3 regions of the Pseudomonas sp. LBUM1645 genome follow, and region 2 is predicted to be linked to each of the others. Evidence: predicted binding sites of a transcription regulator. Region 2 holds the regulator's gene; each other region holds the start of a gene.
What was found. The regulator FliA, encoded in region 2, starts transcription of late flagellar genes. The targets are predictions, from matches to a motif close to CTAAAGTTTNNNNNNNNNNNGCCGNTAA.
Positions count from the first base shown of each region.

Region 1: the regulator FliA is predicted to act here: its motif matches at 3,153-3,180, upstream of ACA079_RS01620 (methyl-accepting chemotaxis protein).
Region 3: the regulator FliA is predicted to act here: its motif matches at 3,272-3,299, upstream of ACA079_RS11265 (methyl-accepting chemotaxis protein).

Region 1 covers NZ_CP166811.1:361,331-367,009, forward strand. The annotation lists gene ACA079_RS01610 (class 1 fructose-bisphosphatase) at 1-442, shown strand, start outside; gene ACA079_RS01615 (DUF924 family protein) at 446-1,048, shown strand; gene ACA079_RS01620 (methyl-accepting chemotaxis protein) at 1,184-3,076, opposite strand; gene ACA079_RS01625 (lipoprotein) at 3,361-3,615, shown strand; gene ACA079_RS01630 (lipocalin family protein) at 3,647-4,216, shown strand; gene ACA079_RS01635 (formimidoylglutamate deiminase) at 4,336-5,679, opposite strand, start outside.
Region 2 covers NZ_CP166811.1:5,270,265-5,275,943, forward strand. The annotation lists gene ACA079_RS23810 (chemotaxis protein CheA) at 1-289, opposite strand, end outside; gene ACA079_RS23815 (protein phosphatase CheZ) at 304-1,092, opposite strand; gene ACA079_RS23820 (chemotaxis response regulator CheY) at 1,123-1,494, opposite strand; gene fliA (RNA polymerase sigma factor FliA) at 1,662-2,402, opposite strand; gene fleN (flagellar synthesis regulator FleN) at 2,399-3,229, opposite strand; gene flhF (flagellar biosynthesis GTPase FlhF) at 3,346-4,674, opposite strand; gene flhA (flagellar biosynthesis protein FlhA) at 4,686-5,679, opposite strand, start outside.
Region 3 covers NZ_CP166811.1:2,531,213-2,536,891, reverse strand. The annotation lists gene ACA079_RS11285 (APC family permease) at 1-150, opposite strand, end outside; gene ACA079_RS11280 (winged helix-turn-helix transcriptional regulator) at 900-1,583, opposite strand; gene ACA079_RS11275 (carbon-nitrogen hydrolase family protein) at 1,687-2,628, shown strand; gene ACA079_RS11270 (GFA family protein) at 2,671-3,105, shown strand; gene ACA079_RS11265 (methyl-accepting chemotaxis protein) at 3,346-4,842, shown strand; gene ACA079_RS11260 (glycosyltransferase) at 5,208-5,679, shown strand, end outside.

The sequences.
Region 1 (5,679 bases), 2.2 Mb from region 2:
CAGCTTCGTGCTGACCCACGAAGACATCACGATCCCGGAGTCCACTCAGGAATTCGCGATCAACGCATCCAACCAGCGTCACTGGGAAGCCCCGGTACAACGCTACGTCGGCGAATTGCTGGCGGGCGATGAAGGCCCGCTGAAAAAGAACTACAACATGCGCTGGGTCGCCGCGATGGTCGCGGACGTGCACCGCATCCTGACCCGTGGCGGTCTGTTCATGTACCCACGTGACAGCCGCGAGCCGTCGAAGCCGGGCAAACTGCGTCTGATGTACGAAGCCAACCCGATGTCGTTCCTGGTTGAACAGGCTGGCGGCGCTTCCACCGATGGCCATCAGCGCATCCTCGACATCAAGCCAGATGGCCTGCACCAGCGCGTAGCGGTGTTCCTCGGCTCGAAAGAAGAAGTTGCACGCGTCACGGCTTACCACAAGGAATAAACCATGACCGCGCCCTGGCAGCCGTTGCTCGAATGGTGGTTCGGAACCCTCGAATCCCCCAACGAAATAGCGGCTGACAAGGGCAAGTTATGGTTCGGCAAACGCGACAGCCAGGACCTCGAAGCGCGCACGCGTTTCGGGGACTGGGTCGAGCAGGCACTGGCCGGCGGATTGACCGAGTGGGCGCAACGCCCCGAAGGTTGGCTGGCTCTGGTGCTGTTACTCGATCAACTCCCGCGAATGATCTTTCGCGATACTCCCAAATCCTTTTCAGGCGATCACAGGGCTCAGGCACTGGTGGCGCAGGGCATTGCTGCGGATTTCGATCGGCAGTTGCGGCCGATCCAGCGGGTGTTCATTTACCTGGTGTTTGAGCATTGCGAGAATCTGGCGGTGCAGAACGAAGCGGTTTCGCGGTTTATCGATCTGGTGGCGCAGCAGCCTGAGGGTGATCGGGCGGTGTTTGCCGATAACCTGGATTATGCCGAGCGGCATCAGAAAGTAATTGCGCGGTTTGGACGGTTTCCGCATCGCAATGCGGTGTTGGGAAGGGAGTCTACGGCTGAGGAGATGGCGTTTCTTTCGAAGCCCGGATCTCGCTTTTAGATTTTCTTTGCGGCTAATGCCGTCATCGCGAGCAAGCTCGCTCCCACATGGGTTCTATGCCGTACACAAAATTTGTGTCCAGTGAAGATCCACTGTGGGAGCGAGCTTGCTCGCGATGGGGCCCTAAAGGGCGCTTTAGATTCTGAAACTGCCCACCAACTGCTTCAACCGCGCCGCCTGCTGCTCTAGGTCTGAACACGCACGCAACGTCGACTGCAAGTTCTCCACCCCTTCCTGATTCAGCGTGTTGATCTCGGTGATGTCGACGTTGATCGACTCCACCACCGCCGTTTGCTCTTCCGTCGCAGTGGCCACCGACTGGTTCATCCCGTCGATCTCACCAATACGCTGAGTCACGCTGCCCAGACGTTCGCCTGCCTGATTGGCGATGCCGACGCTGCTTTCGCTTTGGCGCTGGCTGTCGGTCATGGTGATCACGGCTTCCCGGGCGCCGACTTGCAGTTCCTCGATCATCTTCTGCACTTGCTGTGCCGAATCCTGAGTACGGTGCGCGAGGTTACGCACTTCGTCCGCTACCACGGCAAAACCACGACCGGCTTCACCGGCACGGGCCGCTTCGATGGCGGCGTTGAGTGCCAGCAGGTTGGTCTGCTGGGAGATGCTGGTGATCACTTCCAGAATCTGCCCGATGTTGACCGTGTTGCTGTTGAGCGTTTCGATATTGCCGCACGAATCGCTGATCTTCGCCGAGAGCTGCTGCATCGCCGCGATGGTTTTATCCACGACTTGCTGACCGTCTTCGGCCAATGCGCGAGCATCGCTCGAATGCTGAGAGGCGAGGGCGGCGTTCTGGGCGATTTCCTGGGCGGCGGCGCCCAGCTCGTTGATGGCGGCGGCGACGCTGCTGGTGCGCGAGGCTTGCTGGTCGGAGTTGAACATCGACGAGTTCGACGCGGCAACCACACGCAAGGCGACTTCGTTGACCTGGCCGGTGGCTGAGGACACTTCGCGAATCGACGTGTGAATACGCTCCACAAAACGGTTGAACGAGGTGCCCAGCGCACCGAATTCGTCGTGGCCGTGAATGGTCAGGCGTTTGGTCAGGTCACCTTCGCCTTCGGCGATATCATGCATGGCGCGGCCCATGGTCAACAGCGGCTGCATCAAGAAACTGATCAGCATGCCCAACAGCGCGATGATGATCACCACGGCAATGACCATGGCGATGATCGCCGAGGTGCGAAATTCGCTGAGCATCGAGAACGCGGTGTCCTGATCCAGCACCAGCGCCACGTACCAGTCTGCCGAGGGCACACCGTTGACGTGGGTAAAGGAGATGAATTGGGTCTTGCCGTCGATCTCGACTTCTTTCATGCCCGGGCTGACTTTCGGCGCGCCGTTCGGGTAGGCGTCGGTCAGGCTCTTGAGCACCAGTTTGCTGTCCGGGTGGATCAGGATCTTGCCGTCGGCGCTGACGATGAATGCATGGCCGTGGCCGCCGAAGTTCAGCGAGTTGATGATCGCGCTGACGCTGGACAGGTCAATGTCCGCGCCAGCGACGCCGATCATTTGGTTCTGATGTTTCACCGGGGTGGCAACGGTGATCACCAGTTTGCCCGACGACGCGGCGATGTAAGGTTCGGTGACGATGGTCTGTTGCGCACCGTTGGCCGCCTTGTACCAGCCTCGGGCGCGGGGGTCGTAGTCCGCCGTACGATTGCCGGCCGGGACCGAGAACATCACGCCGTCGGTGCCACCGAAGTAGCTCAGCTGAAAATTACTGGTGTAGGCGGGCAGGTCGATGGCGCGCTTGAGGTTGGCTTGGGCGCTGCCGTCCACGGCGATCTGCTGGGACAGCGATTGCAGCAACTGCATGCGGCTTTCCAGCCAGGTCTGGATGTTGCTGGTGGTCAGGCTGCCGAGTTCCTGCATCGAGGATTCGGTACTGCTGCGCAGGGTTTGCCGCTGGCGGTAGTCGTTGAAGAGGATGAAACAAGCGAATGCAACGGCCACCACGAGGGCGGCAGCCAACAAGATCTTGTGGCTGAACTTCATGTTTCTGGTCATTAAATGAGCTACCGCGAAGAGGCTGGTCAACAAAGGGGCGTCAATTTGCCACAGTCGTGGGCTTTGCGCTGCTTTTATGTCGACAGACCGGCGCCAAAGATTAGGCGGCTTTTTGCGAAAACCGACGAAATACTCAATAGCGAAAGAAAGTTGCTGATTTTTCGGAAAAAGGCGGACGAGCGGCCTGATAAATAGCCGGCCGGCCAGGGAACCAGACAGGGGTTTTCTCTTCTAAGCTTCTGCTTGGCAGTCATGCCATTCCCCTTCGCCCCAGGAGCTACACCATGTCGCTGCGTTCTATTGCCCTGCTTTCGTTCTGCGTGTTGTTGGCCGCGTGCAGCAAGGTTAATCAGGAAAACTACTCGAAGCTGTCGTCAGGCATGCCCAAGGCCGAGGTAGAAACCTTGCTGGGCAAACCCGCCGATTGCTCGGGCGCGCTCGGCATGTCCAGCTGTACCTGGGGCGACAAGAACAGCTTTATCAGCGTGCAGTACGCCGGTGACAAAGTGCTGATGTTTTCCGGCCAAGGCCTGAAGTAATCCGGGGTTATACGCCCACGGGAGAAAAACAATGAAGCGGTTACTGATAGTCCTTTTAGCCGGCCTGGTATTGGCCGGCTGCGCCACTTCTGGCGTAGATCCGTTGGCACCGAAAACCGCCAATAGCGTCAATCTCAAGAAGTACCAAGGGACCTGGTACGAATTGGCCCGTCTGCCGATGTATTTCCAGCGCAACTGCGCGCAATCCGAAGCCCATTACACGCTCAAGCCTGACGGCAAAGTGTTGGTGCTGAATCGCTGCCTGACGGCAGACTGGCAATGGGAAGAGGCCAAAGGCGTGGCCTGGCCACAGGAACCGGGCAAAACCGACAAGCTATGGGTCGAGTTCGATACCTGGTTTTCACGGCTGATTCCGGGTGTGGCGAAGGGCGAGTACTGGGTGTTGTATGTCAGCGATGACTACAAGACCGCCATTGTTGGCGATCCGAGCCGCAAGTATCTGTGGCTGCTGTCACGGACCCCGACGGTCAATGGTGTAGTGCGTGAGGAACTGCTGAGCAAGGCACGTCAGCAGGGTTACGACACTACGCGGCTGATCTGGCGCGCGACAGATACGCAGATGGCCAAGACCTCTAACTAGCGGGTTACCAGAAACCAAATGTGGGAGCGAGCTTGCTCGCGATAGCGGACTGTCAGTCAACATTGATGTTGAATCTGACGGCCCCATCGCGAGCAAGCTCGCTCCCACAGTTTTTTGCGTTAGCCCAACAGATCGCGCAGGACTTGGGTGAACGCGCGGTTGCTTTCTTCTTCCCCAGCATGACGCCCGTCGCGTACAACCCACTGGCCATTGACCAGCACATCCCGCACCTGGCGATCGCCACCGGCAAACAACCAACGATTGAGAATCCCGTCGCCACTGGCCGTTGCCAGGTACGGATCGTTGCCATCCAGTACCAGCCAATCCGCACGCTTGCCAACTTCCAGCGCACCGATCGGCTGACCCAGCGCCTGAGCCCCGCCATCCAGCGCCGCGTCGTACAGCGTGCGGCCAACCATCGGCTGATCCGCGCCATACAAACGATTACGGCGTTGGTCGCGCAGACGCTGGCCGTATTCCAGCCAACGCAATTCTTCCACCACGCTCAATGACACATGGCTGTCGGAACCGATGCCCATGCGCCCGCCCTGAGCGAGGAAATCCACCGCCGGGAAAATCCCGTCGCCGAGGTTGGCTTCGGTGGTCAGGCACAAGCCGGCGATGGCGCGACTCTTGGCCATCAACGTGACTTCTTCCGGGTTGGCGTGGGTTGCGTGAACCAGGCACCAGCGCTGATCGACTTCGGTGTTCTCGTACAGCCATTGCAGCGGGCGACGACCGCTCCAGCTCAGGCAGTCGTCGACTTCCTTCTGCTGTTCGGCGATGTGAATGTGCACCGGGCACTGCTTGTCGCTGGCGGCCAGCACTTCGCTGATCTGCTGCGGTGTTACCGCGCGCAACGAGTGGAAACACAAACCCAACGACTGCGCCGGTTGCTGCGCCAGGATCGGCTGCAAGCGCGACTGAAGCTTGAGGTAGTTTTCGGTGCTGTTGATAAAGCGGCGCTGGCCTTCGTTCGGGGCCTGGCCACCGAAACCGGAATGGCTGTAGAGCACTGGCAGCAGGGTCAGGCCGATCCCGGCGGAACTGGCGGCCTGGCTGATGCGCAGCGCCAGTTCGGCCGGGTCCGCGTAAGGCTGGCCGTTGGTGTCGTGGTGTACATAGTGAAATTCCGCGACCGAGGTGTAACCGGCCTTGAGCATTTCGATGTACAGCTGACGGGCGATGACGCCGAGTTGGTCCGGGCTGATTTTTCCGACGAGGCGATACATCAAATCACGCCAGGTCCAGAAACTGTCATTCGGATTACCCGCCACTTCCGCCAGCCCGGCCATGGCCCGCTGGAAGGCGTGGGAGTGTAGATTCGGCATTCCCGGCAGCAGCGGACCGCTAAGCCGTTCGGCGCCATCTGCGTTGGAATCGGCCTGGATATGGGTCAACACGCCATCGGCGCTGACCTCAAGACGTACATTGTTGGCCCATCCACTAGGCAGCAGCGCGCG
Region 2 (5,679 bases):
CCAGCGCTTCGAGAACCACGTCCATCAGTTCCGAGTCGACGCGACGTTCACCCTTGCGCAGGATGTCGAACACGTTCTCGGCGATGTGACAGCACTCCACCAGCTCGTTGAGCTGGAGGAAGCCGGCGCCTCCTTTTACAGTGTGAAAACCGCGAAAAATTGCATTGAGCAAATCCGCATCATCAGGTCGGCTTTCAAGCTCGACCAGCTGTTCGGACAGTTGCTCTAGAATCTCGCCGGCCTCAACCAGGAAATCCTGAAGGATCTCTTCATCGGCGCCGAAGCTCATGTGTAGGGGTGCTCCTAGAATCCAAGGCTGGAAAGCAAATCGTCTACATCGTCCTGACCGGACACAACGTCTTCTCTTTTATCGGCATGAATCTGCGGACCTTCACCCTGAGAGAGATGTTTTTGCGGATCTTTTTCTGCCAGCATCGCTTCACGGTCATGTTCGATGCCCGCAAAGCGGTCCACCTGACTGGCCATAAGCACGAGCTTGAGCAGGTTGCTTTCAACTTCGGTGACCAATTGGGTCACACGCTTGATCACCTGACCGGTGAGGTCCTGGTAATCCTGAGCGAGCAGAATGTCGTTGAGGTTGCTCGACACAACGCGATTGTCTTCGCTGCTGCGTGTCAGGAAACCGTCGACGCGCCGAGCCAGCTCGCGGAACTCTTCAGCCCCGACTTCGCGACGCATGAACCGTCCCCAATCGGTGCTCAAGGCCTGGGCTTCGTTGCTCAGGCCGTTGACCAGCGGCGTGGCGTTTTCCACCAGGTCCATGGTGCGGTTGGCAGCAGCCTCGGTCAGCTTGACCACATAACCCAGACGCTCGGTGGCATCCGTGATCTGTGACACTTCCTCGGCTTGCGGCATGTTCGGGTCAATCTGGAAATTGACGATCGCGCTATGCAGCTCGCGAGTGAGCTTGCCCACTTCCTGATACAGGCCGCGGTCACGGGTCTGATTGAGCTCATGGATCAGTTGCACAGCGTCGCCGAACCTGCCTTTTTCAAGGCTTTCGACCAGTTCGACAGCGTGTTTTTTCAGGGTCAACTCGAAATCGCCCTGTGAAGATTCGTAATGCTCCATAGCTCCCCCGTGGCGCAGTGGCTTCGCACATCAACCGATGCGTTCGAAAATCTTTTCGATTTTTTCTTTCAACGCCTGGGCCGTAAAGGGTTTGACCACATAGCCGTTAACACCGGCCTGGGCTGCCTCGATGATCTGCTCGCGCTTGGCTTCAGCGGTCACCATCAGCACCGGCAGGTGCTTGAGCTTTTCATCGGCGCGCACGTGGCGCAGCAGATCGATACCGGTCATGCCAGGCATGTTCCAGTCTGTTACCAGAAAGTCGATGCTGCCGCTGTTGAGAACCGGAATGGCAGTAGTGCCATCATCGGCCTCGACCGTGTTGGTGAACCCAAGGTCACGCAACAGGTTTTTTATGATCCGCCGCATCGTTGAGAAGTCATCAACAATGAGGATTTTCATGTTCTTGTTCAATTCGACCTCCAAGCAGTCTTAAACGCGCCCAGCACCTGGACACGCCATTTCAATCAATCCGGCAAAGCACTCAATGACTGTCTGGAGCACAACAGATCGGGGCCGGTTTGGTTCAACACCCCACCCGCCGCGTTCGCAGTGTCCCCACACTGCCTTCAGCGCGCTCGCCACTCCCCCAAACGCCCCCGCAAACGGGCCGCGCACTGGCTGTGTAACTGGCTGACCCGAGATTCGCTGACCCCCAGGACCTCACCGATTTCCTTGAGATTCAACTCTTCGTCGTAGTACAGCGCCAACACCAGTCGCTCACGCTCCGGCAAATTGGCAATCGCGTCCGCCAGCGCTGCCTGGAAGCGTTCATCTTCCAGATCGCGTGACGGCTCGAGATGAGCACTCGCGCCATCCTCGTGCAGCCCTTCGTGTTCGCCGTCCTGCAACAGATCGTCGAAACTGAATAACCGGCTGCCCAGGGTGTCGTTCAAAATCCCGTAATAATCGTCGAGACTCAATTGGAGTTCGGCCGCAACCTCGTGATCTTTAGCGTCACGACCGGTTTTAGCTTCAATCGAGCGAATTGCGTCGCTGACCATCCGGGTATTGCGGTGGACCGAACGCGGCGCCCAGTCCCCCTTGCGTACTTCATCGAGCATCGCGCCACGGATTCGAATGCCCGCGTACGTCTCGAAACTCGCGCCTTTGCTGGCGTCGTATTTGGTCGACACTTCAAGCAGGCCGATCATCCCGGCCTGGATCAGATCTTCAACCTGGACACTGGCTGGCAGACGCGCCAGCAAGTGGTAGGCAATGCGTTTAACCAGTGGCGCGTAACGCTCGATCAGCTCGTACTGCGCGTCACGTGCCGACTTCTTGTAGAGGTTGTAGCCACTGGCTGTCATAGCACAGGTCCTGCGGTTTGTTGCACGAGGCGCTCGACGAAAAACTCCAGGTGCCCGCGCGGGTTCGCAGGCAGCGGCCAGGTATCGACCTTCTGTGCAATGGCCTTGAATGCCAGTGAGCACTTGGACCGCGGGAAGGCTTCGTAAACGGCGCGCTGCTTCTGCACAGCCTTGCGCACGCTTTCGTCGTAAGGAACCGCGCCGACGTATTGTAAGGCGACGTCCAGGAAGCGATCCGTGACCTTGGTCAACTTGGCGAACAGGTTGCGACCTTCTTGCGGGCTCTGGGCCATGTTGGCCAGGACGCGGAAGCGGTTCATGCCGTAATCGCGGTTCAGCAGTTTGATCAGTGCGTAGGCGTCTGTGATCGAGGTCGGTTCGTCGCAGACCACCAGCAAGACTTCCTGCGCTGCGCGAACGAAACTGACTACCGAGTCACCAATGCCTGCAGCGGTGTCGATCACCAGCACGTCGAGGTTGTCGCCGATATCGCTGAACGCCTGGATCAGGCCGGCGTGTTGAGCCGGGCTCAAATGAACCATGCTCTGCGTGCCGGACGCGGCCGGGACGATGCGAATGCCGCCAGGACCTTGCAACAGTACGTCGCGCAGCTCGCAGCGGCCTTCGATCACGTCGGCCAAAGTACGTTTGGGTGTCAGTCCCAGCAGGACGTCGACGTTCGCCAGCCCCAGATCGGCGTCCAACAGCATGACGCGTCGACCGAGCTCTGCTAGAGCCAGGGACAAGTTCACTGACACGTTAGTTTTCCCGACGCCACCTTTGCCGCCGGTCACCGCGATCACCTGTACGGGATGCATGCTGCCCATGAATTTTCTTTACCTTGTCTTACTTAGACGGAGGCCACATTACTGGCTGCGCGTTCACTAACTGAACAATGCATGGCAGACCATCGATGTAGGTACAAAAACTGTTCATTAATACCTCAGCCGACCTGCTTGGTCGGGCTGTGGTAAATATCAGCGAACATGTCAGCCATGGCTTCTTCGCTGGGTTCTTCTTGCATTTGCACGCTGACGGCGCGACTGACCAACTGATGACGACGCGGTAGATGCAAATCATCCGGAATCCGCGGGCCATCGGTGAGGTAAGCCACCGGCAATTCATGACTGATGGCCAGGCTCAACACCTCGCCCAGACTTGCCGTTTCATCCAGTTTAGTCAGGATGCAGCCAGCGAGCCCACAACGCTTGTAACTGTGATAAGCGGCCGTTAGAACCTGTTTCTGGCTGGTGGTTGCCAAAACCAGATAATTTTTCGATTTGATGCCACGACCGGCCAGGCTTTCGAGCTGCATGCGCAGTGCCGGATCGCTGGCCTGAAGGCCTGCGGTATCGATCAGCACCACGCGTTTGCGCAGCAAAGGCTCCAGCGCCTGCACCAGCGACTGGCCCGGATCGACATGCGTCACCGACACATTGAGGATCCGGCCCAACGTCTTGAGTTGTTCCTGAGCACCAATACGGTAGCTGTCCATGCTGACCAGCGCGATATTCTGCGCGCCGTACTTGAGCACGTAACGGGCCGCGAGTTTGGCCAGGGTGGTGGTCTTGCCCATGCCGGCAGGGCCGACCATGGCAATCACGCCGCCCTCTTCCAGAGGCTCGACTTCCGGTGTGGCGATCATCCGCGCCAGGTGCGCCAGCAACATGCGCCAGGCCTGACGAGGTTCTTCAATATCGGTAATCAGCGCCAGCAAATCGCGCGACAACGGGCCGGACAGACCGATGCGTTGCAGGCGACGCCAAAGATTGGCCTGGGCCGGACGGCTGCCTTGCAGCTGATTCCAGGCCAGGGAGCCGAGTTGCACTTCCATCAGTTCGCGCAGGCTGTTGAGCTCGAAACGCATCGAGTCGAACGCCCGTGGGTCGACGCCACCGGAGGCAGGTGCCGCAGCCGGCGCAGGACGACGGGGTTCGGTGTAGGTCGGCTCGATCAGCGGCTCGGCGGCGGTCAGTGGCAGGCCGGCGAACAATTGGCGATTGGTGGACTTATCGCTCTCGCCATCGCTGCGCAGGCTCAGTTCGGCCTGGGCGGTGACGATCCGCGATTGGGTCTTGCGCAGCTCGTCTTCGAGTTCCATGTTCGGAACGCGCGGAGCCAGCGCCGACAACTTGTAATCCAGGGCAGCTGTCAGCTCGACACCACCGGCGATCCGGCGGTTGCCAATGATGGCGGCATCAGCGCCCAGCTCATCACGAACCAGCTTCATGGCCTGACGCATATCGGCGGCGAAAAAACGCTTAACTTGCATAAACCACTACCTCAGCCGTTGGGCCCTACTGTCGCAACGATGGTCACTTGCTTGTTGTCAGGAATTTCCTGGTAAGCCAACACATGCAAACCCGGGACTGCCAATCGGCCGAATCGCGACAGCATCGCGCGAACCGGACCGGCTACCAGCAGAATCACCGGTTGACCTTGCATTTCCTGACGCTGCGCCGCATCGATCAACGAGCGTTGCAGTTTCTCAGCCATGCTTGGCTCCAGCAGAACACCCTCTTCCGAGCCTTGTCCTGCCTTCTGAAGACTATTGAGCAATATTTGTTCCAACCTTGGCTCCAGGGTGATCACTGGGAGCTCGGAGTCAGTACCTACAATGCTTTGGACGATTGCGCGGGATACGCCGACGCGAACCGCAGCCACCAGCGCGGCAGTATCTTGACTCTTGCTGGCATTGTTGGCGATGGCTTCGGCAATGCTGCGAATGTCCCGTACTGGCACCTGTTCGGCCAGCAAAGCCTGCAAAACCTTGAGCAGCTGCGACAGCGACACCACGCCTGGTACCAGCTCTTCAGCCAGCTTCGGCGAGCTTTTGGCCAGCAATTGCATGAGTTGCTGCACTTCTTCGTGACCGATCAACTCGCTCGAGTGCTTGTACAAAATCTGATTCAAGTGGGTTGCCACTACCGTACTGGCATCGACCACGGTGTAACCGAGGGATTGTGCCTGGGCACGCTGACTGATTTCGATCCAGACCGCCTCCAGACCGAAAGCCGGATCTTTGGCGGTAATGCCGTTGAGCGTACCGTAGACCTGCCCCGGGTTGATCGCCAGTTCGCGGTCCGGGTAAATTTCCGCCTCAGCGAGGATCACCCCCATCAGGGTCAGGCGGTAGGCACTCGGCGCCAGGTCGAGGTTGTCACGGATATGCACGGTCGGCATCAGGAAGCCCAGGTCCTGGGACAGCTTCTTGCGCACGCCCTTGATCCGCGCCAGCAACTGACCACCCTGATTGCGGTCCACCAGCGGAATCAGC
Region 3 (5,679 bases), 2.7 Mb from region 2:
CATCGAAGAGGCTGCAATCCAGCCTGGTGCATTAAAACCAAGTGCTGAAAACGTCACATCCCTTGTGGTTAGAGTACCCTTGTTTAGCGCCGTATCAAGTTCACGAACAGTTCCGTCACGGTCATAACCGATGATTTCATAGAAGTTCATTTTTCAGGCTCGCTATAGAAGATGTTGTAGCGTCAAACCGTCTGAATTGATTTGAACGCCGCTCTTATTATTCAACTAAGCAAAATGCAGATACTCAAAACCCGAACAAGTCAAACACCGCTTATTCAGAATTGACTTACAGCTTTCTTGTTTTTATCGCCCTCCAGGACTGCATAGCTACGTGCGTGACCAGTTGTGATGTTTAAACCTCTGAATGGGGGGGCCAGTATAGAAACAGCCAAAAAAAAGCTACCATCAGAAATTTACGATGTTTGAATCTGAATTAGCGAAGTAAGTCCCGGTGTGTGCGATGGTTGTGACTTGATGGATATGATCGGTCGACGCTTACGGACTCAAGCAGCGGAACAAACGAAAACGGGCGCCTTGTCGGGCGCCCGTTTTGTTCAGGATTGCATGTTGCGGGGTTTGGTAGCTTGCAGCCTATTCACCCACTGCCGAACGATGCAGACCATCGCAGCCAGCAGCTAAGCTTTATCAGGAGGCTTTCGCGAAACCCTGAAAAGTCTGGAGGCAAACAATGAGCAAACAACCTCAACCCCGGAGCCGCTCCAACCCCCAACCCAGATCTCGCCCGGTAGTGCCTGCCCTGCCCGGTAAAACAGGCACCCGGTCCGGGGGCTTGCGCGGTAACTACCCGTCGAAGAAGTCCAATTGAGTTCGAGCGTACGGTTCAAGCCTTGCGACTGACGGATGCAATGTGCACCGACCCCAATTGGCAGCTGCCAGCGCTAGTGTGCAGCGCTCCGGGTACCCGCGAACGCGCTCGCGCCAAGCCAGCGCCACAAACTTTCCGCATCCTTCACCGCACCATCTACACGCAGCTCTCGCGACTGCAAAACCTCCCGCGGTGTGCGGTCGCCCGTCCACACCTCGGTCAACGCGCGCACGCTGGAGTCCACGACGAGCGTCAGTTCGCGGCCGGGGTCGTCGCGGCACAGGTCTGCCACGCCCTGTTCAACCACGAGCCACCACGCTTGCTCGCCGGGCCGCGCGTCGCGGAACTTGAACTGGATGACCACCGGTCTGGACGGGAACGTTTCGATGCGCACGAACCGGCGCACGTCCCACATGAGCAGGCCCGCGTCGAGTTCGTCATCGCGAAGGCGACTGCCGATCCAGCGCGCGCCCCAATGCCCTAGCGCCATGATGATGGGGCGCAATTCCTCGCCCGCCTCGGTCAGGCTGTACTCCCAGACTTTGCCGGTGGCCGTGCGGTGCACGACGCCGATTTCTTCCAAATGGCGCAGACGTTGTGCCAGCAGGTTGGTGGACATCCGTGGTACGCCGCGGTGCAGTTCATTGAAGCGCTTGCTGCCGCACAGCAACTCGCGCACGACCAAGGGTGTCCAGCGCTCGCATAAGGCTTCAGCACCGCGCGCGACCGTGCAGAACTGACCGTAGCTTTCGTCCATTGCCTTGGCTCCGCAATTACAACGCTTCAGATTCTGAACTAGCCCCGCCACTTCGCCACGCGCACGCTGAAACCTCGAAAGCCAAATACCAAAGGAGCACGCCATGACCAAGGTAGCCATCATTCAGCGTCCGCCCGTGCTGCTCGATCGCAGCGCGACGATCGCCCGGGCCGTGCAATCGGTCGCCGAGGCAGCGGCGGCGGGAGCCTCGCTGATCGTTTTGCCCGAATCGTACATTCCCGGTTACCCGTCGTGGATCTGGCGGCTGGCGGCGGGAAAGGACGGGGCTGTAATGGGCCAGTTGCACACGCGGCTGCTGGCCAACGCCGTCGATATCGCAAACGGTGACCTGAGCCAATTGTGCGAGGCCGCCAGGGTCCACGCAGTGACGATCGTGTGCGGCATCAATGAATGCGACCGGCGCAATGGAGGCGGCACGCTCTATAACAGCGTAGTCGTTATCGGCGCGAGCGGCGCCGTGCTCAACCGACACCGCAAGCTGATGCCAACCAATCCGGAGCGCATGGTGCATGGCTTCGGCGATGCCTCCGGGTTGCGTCCGGTCGATACACCGGTCGGCCGCGTGGGTGCGCTGATCTGCTGGGAAAACTACATGCCGTTGGCACGCTATTCACTGTATGCCCAAGGGGTGGAAATCTACGTCGCCCCCACGTACGACACAGGCGAGGGCTGGATCAGCACGATGCGTCACATTGCTCTCGAAGGCCGCTGTTGGGTGCTCGGCAGTGGCACCGCGCTGCGCGGCAGCGACATCCCCGACGACTTCCCGTCTCGTGCGCAACTGTTTCCCGATCCGGATGAATGGATCAACGACGGCGACTCGGTGGTGGTCAGCCCTCAAGGCCGGATCGTGGCCGGTCCGTTACACCGAGAGGCAGGCATTCTGTATGCGGACATCGACGTCGCACTCGTGGCGCCGGCGCGGCGGGCGCTCGACGTCACCGGGCATTACGCGCGCCCTGACATTTTCGAACTGCAGGTGCGGCGCACGCCGGCGACAGCGGTGCGCTACATCGACGAATGAAGTCCGGCGGTTTCGCCTGACCATTGATCAAGGAGTTATGCCATGAGCATTGAACGGTCTTACAAGGGCAGTTGTTTTTGCGGCGCAGTCGAGTTCACCGTCAGTGGCGAGCCGGTCGGAATGGGCTACTGCCATTGCGAGTCGTGTCGGCATTGGTCAGCGGGACCGGTCAATGCCTTCACGCTGTGGAAACCCGAGGCGGTGCAAGTGACTCGGGGTGCTGACAACATCGGCACCTACAACAAGACACCGCGCAGTTACCGCAAGTGGTGCAAGACGTGCGGCGGGCACATCTTCACTGAACACCCGGGGATGGGGCTCATCGATGTGTATGCCGCAGTCATCCCGGATCTCGCGTATTCGCCAGGCGTTCACGTCCACTATCAGGAGACCGTGCTGCGCATCAAGGATGGATTGCCCAAGCTGAAGGATGTCCCCAACGAATTGGGGGGATCGGGTATCAGCGTGGACGAATAGTGCTAGCAAGGACTCAGGAATACGGCTGGTTTTGCAACGGAGCCTGTCGTACTCCCCGTCACTTCAGCATTACTTGCCTCTATTTCTGACATTGTTTCCCGTGTTCACCGTCGAACACGGGAGGCGTGATGGCAAACGGCTACGCTATGCGCTGTCTTCGCAGCTTCTCAAGTACGCCGGGGCCATGCCGAACACCTTATACCTGTTTTATTCCGGCTCAATTACATGGAGTAAACGTGAATGCCCTTCCCCCCTCGTTTTCTTGACCACTACCGCAAAGCCGACCGAATCATGCTGGGTCTGATCTGGCTGATGTTCCTCTTCGCGTTGGGTCTGGCTTACTGGCACGACACGTTTATTCAGGCGTTTTTGGTGGGTGGCGGCACGAGTCTGCTGCTAACGGTGCTTTATCGCGCAATGGGCGGCACGCGGTTGATGCGGTGTTGCCTGGGCATTGGCTTGATGGTCATGGCCGCGTTGCATATCAATCAGGCCGAGGGTGTCATTGAATCGCACTTCGGTATTTTCGCGTTGCTGGCGGTACTGACTTTTTATCGCGACTGGCTACCGATTCTGGTCGCCGCTGCCACGATCGCCGTTCATCACGTGGTCTTCCATGCGCTGCAACATCAAGGTTTTCCGGTCTACGTCATGGCGCATCACGGTGGGTGGACGATGGTGTTTGTTCACGCCTTCTATGTGGTCATGGAGACGGTCGCCCTGCTCTATCTGGCCGTTCACAGTCAGGCCGAAGCGGTGGAGAGCCAGGACATGCTGGACAAGATGCTCGCGGCGACGTCCCAGCTCGCCGTCGATGCTGGCAAGGGAGACAAGGCCACGGTGCATGTATCGCTGGCGGATCGTTTCGACCAATTCCTGATGCAGATTACCGCCCTGGTTGACGGAGTTGTTCGCGACTCTCACGGCCTGAGTGAGCTGGGCCAGGAGCTTGCCAAGGCGAGCAACACGCTGGAAAAAGGGGCCAAGCATCAGCTGACGGAAATTGCCCAGATGACGGGTTCGATGCAGCGAATGGGGGACGCTATGGGGCATATTGCCGTTCACGTCGAACATGCCGTTGAACATGCCGGCCAGGCCAGCGTGCAAATCACCCGAGGACAGGAAAGTGTGAACCGCGCGCAGCAGGAAATCACTCAGTTGGCGTCTCGCCTGAAAGGCACCCACTCAACCGTGCAGGTTCTGGCGGGACAGGCGGAGCAAATCAGTACCGTCCTGGAGGTCATCAGCAGTATTGCTGACCAAACCAACCTGCTGGCCCTCAACGCCGCCATCGAGGCCGCTCGCGCCGGCGAGCAAGGCCGAGGCTTTGCCGTTGTGGCCGATGAAGTGCGCAGCCTGGCGCAGCGCACTGCCCTTTCCACGAAGGAAATCAGGACGATCATCGAGGCCTTGCAGCAAGGCAGCCGCAAAGCCGTCGAGGCCATGCATGACAGCCGTGAAGGCGTGGAGCGCTGTGTCGAAGACAGTCAGCTGGCGGCAGCGATGTTGCAGGCGGTGGGCAGCGACATCTCCCATATCGATGAACTCAATGGACGCATTGTCACCACCACCCGCGAACAATCCACGGCAAGCAGCGAAGTGGTCGGGCGCTTGCAGTCCGTGCAGAGCATCGCGCAAAACACCGCAGACGATGTCGAAACCCTTGCCCTGAGCAGCCAGCGCTTGCCACCCATTGCCGTTCGCCTGGATGCACTGGGCCGCACGTTTCATCAGTAAGGCTCAATGCGGAGTAACCGTTGGTGCCACGGCATCTGCATCAACGGTTGTTTTCTATTTGGTCATCGACAGCAATCTACGTGCCTGCGACTAACCAGGCTGCGCGTGCGGGAGATAGCTAGCGGGGGAACGTGTAACGAATTAAGTCACGGATGTTTACCGACAGAGCAGATCCTTATACGATGAGGCCCGCACATACTGCTCTCCATCAGGCCCAAGTAAGCTATGGTTATTACGTATGACGAAGCGGCTTAACAAATTGCGCTCTATAGTCACGCAAAATTTTGCGCAGACAAATAAGCGAAAGCTGTACACAGGTTCAATTATTCCTACAATAACATGCAGTATCATTGGGCGCCTGAACGATGAATAACACGAGTTCCCTGGCTGACAACTCTAAAACTTTCAGCATAGTTATAGTCAATTACAAAACACCAGAAATCACCAAGATATGCTTAGACTTATTACACCAGCATTTGGGCAGCCACAGCGTCCCAATATGGGTCGTTGACAACTATTCCGCCGATGAAAGCACCGAGTACTTACGAACTCTTGACTGGATCAATTTAATCGAGCGCTCTGTTACCGAACCAGAACCTGGGCATATCGCGCATGGCAAAGCACTTGACCTGGTTTTGGAGCGAGTTGAAACTGATTATTTATTTCTAATGCACACCGATACATTTGTTTTCGATAAAAATGTTTTTCCGATGATGCTGAATAAATGCTTGAACAACGAAAAAGTCGTAGCCGTCGGTTGTGTTGAGCAATTAAACCGTGGCACCACGAGAACGCTTTGGCGTTTTAGTTCACGACTGGTAAAACACCATTTCAGGC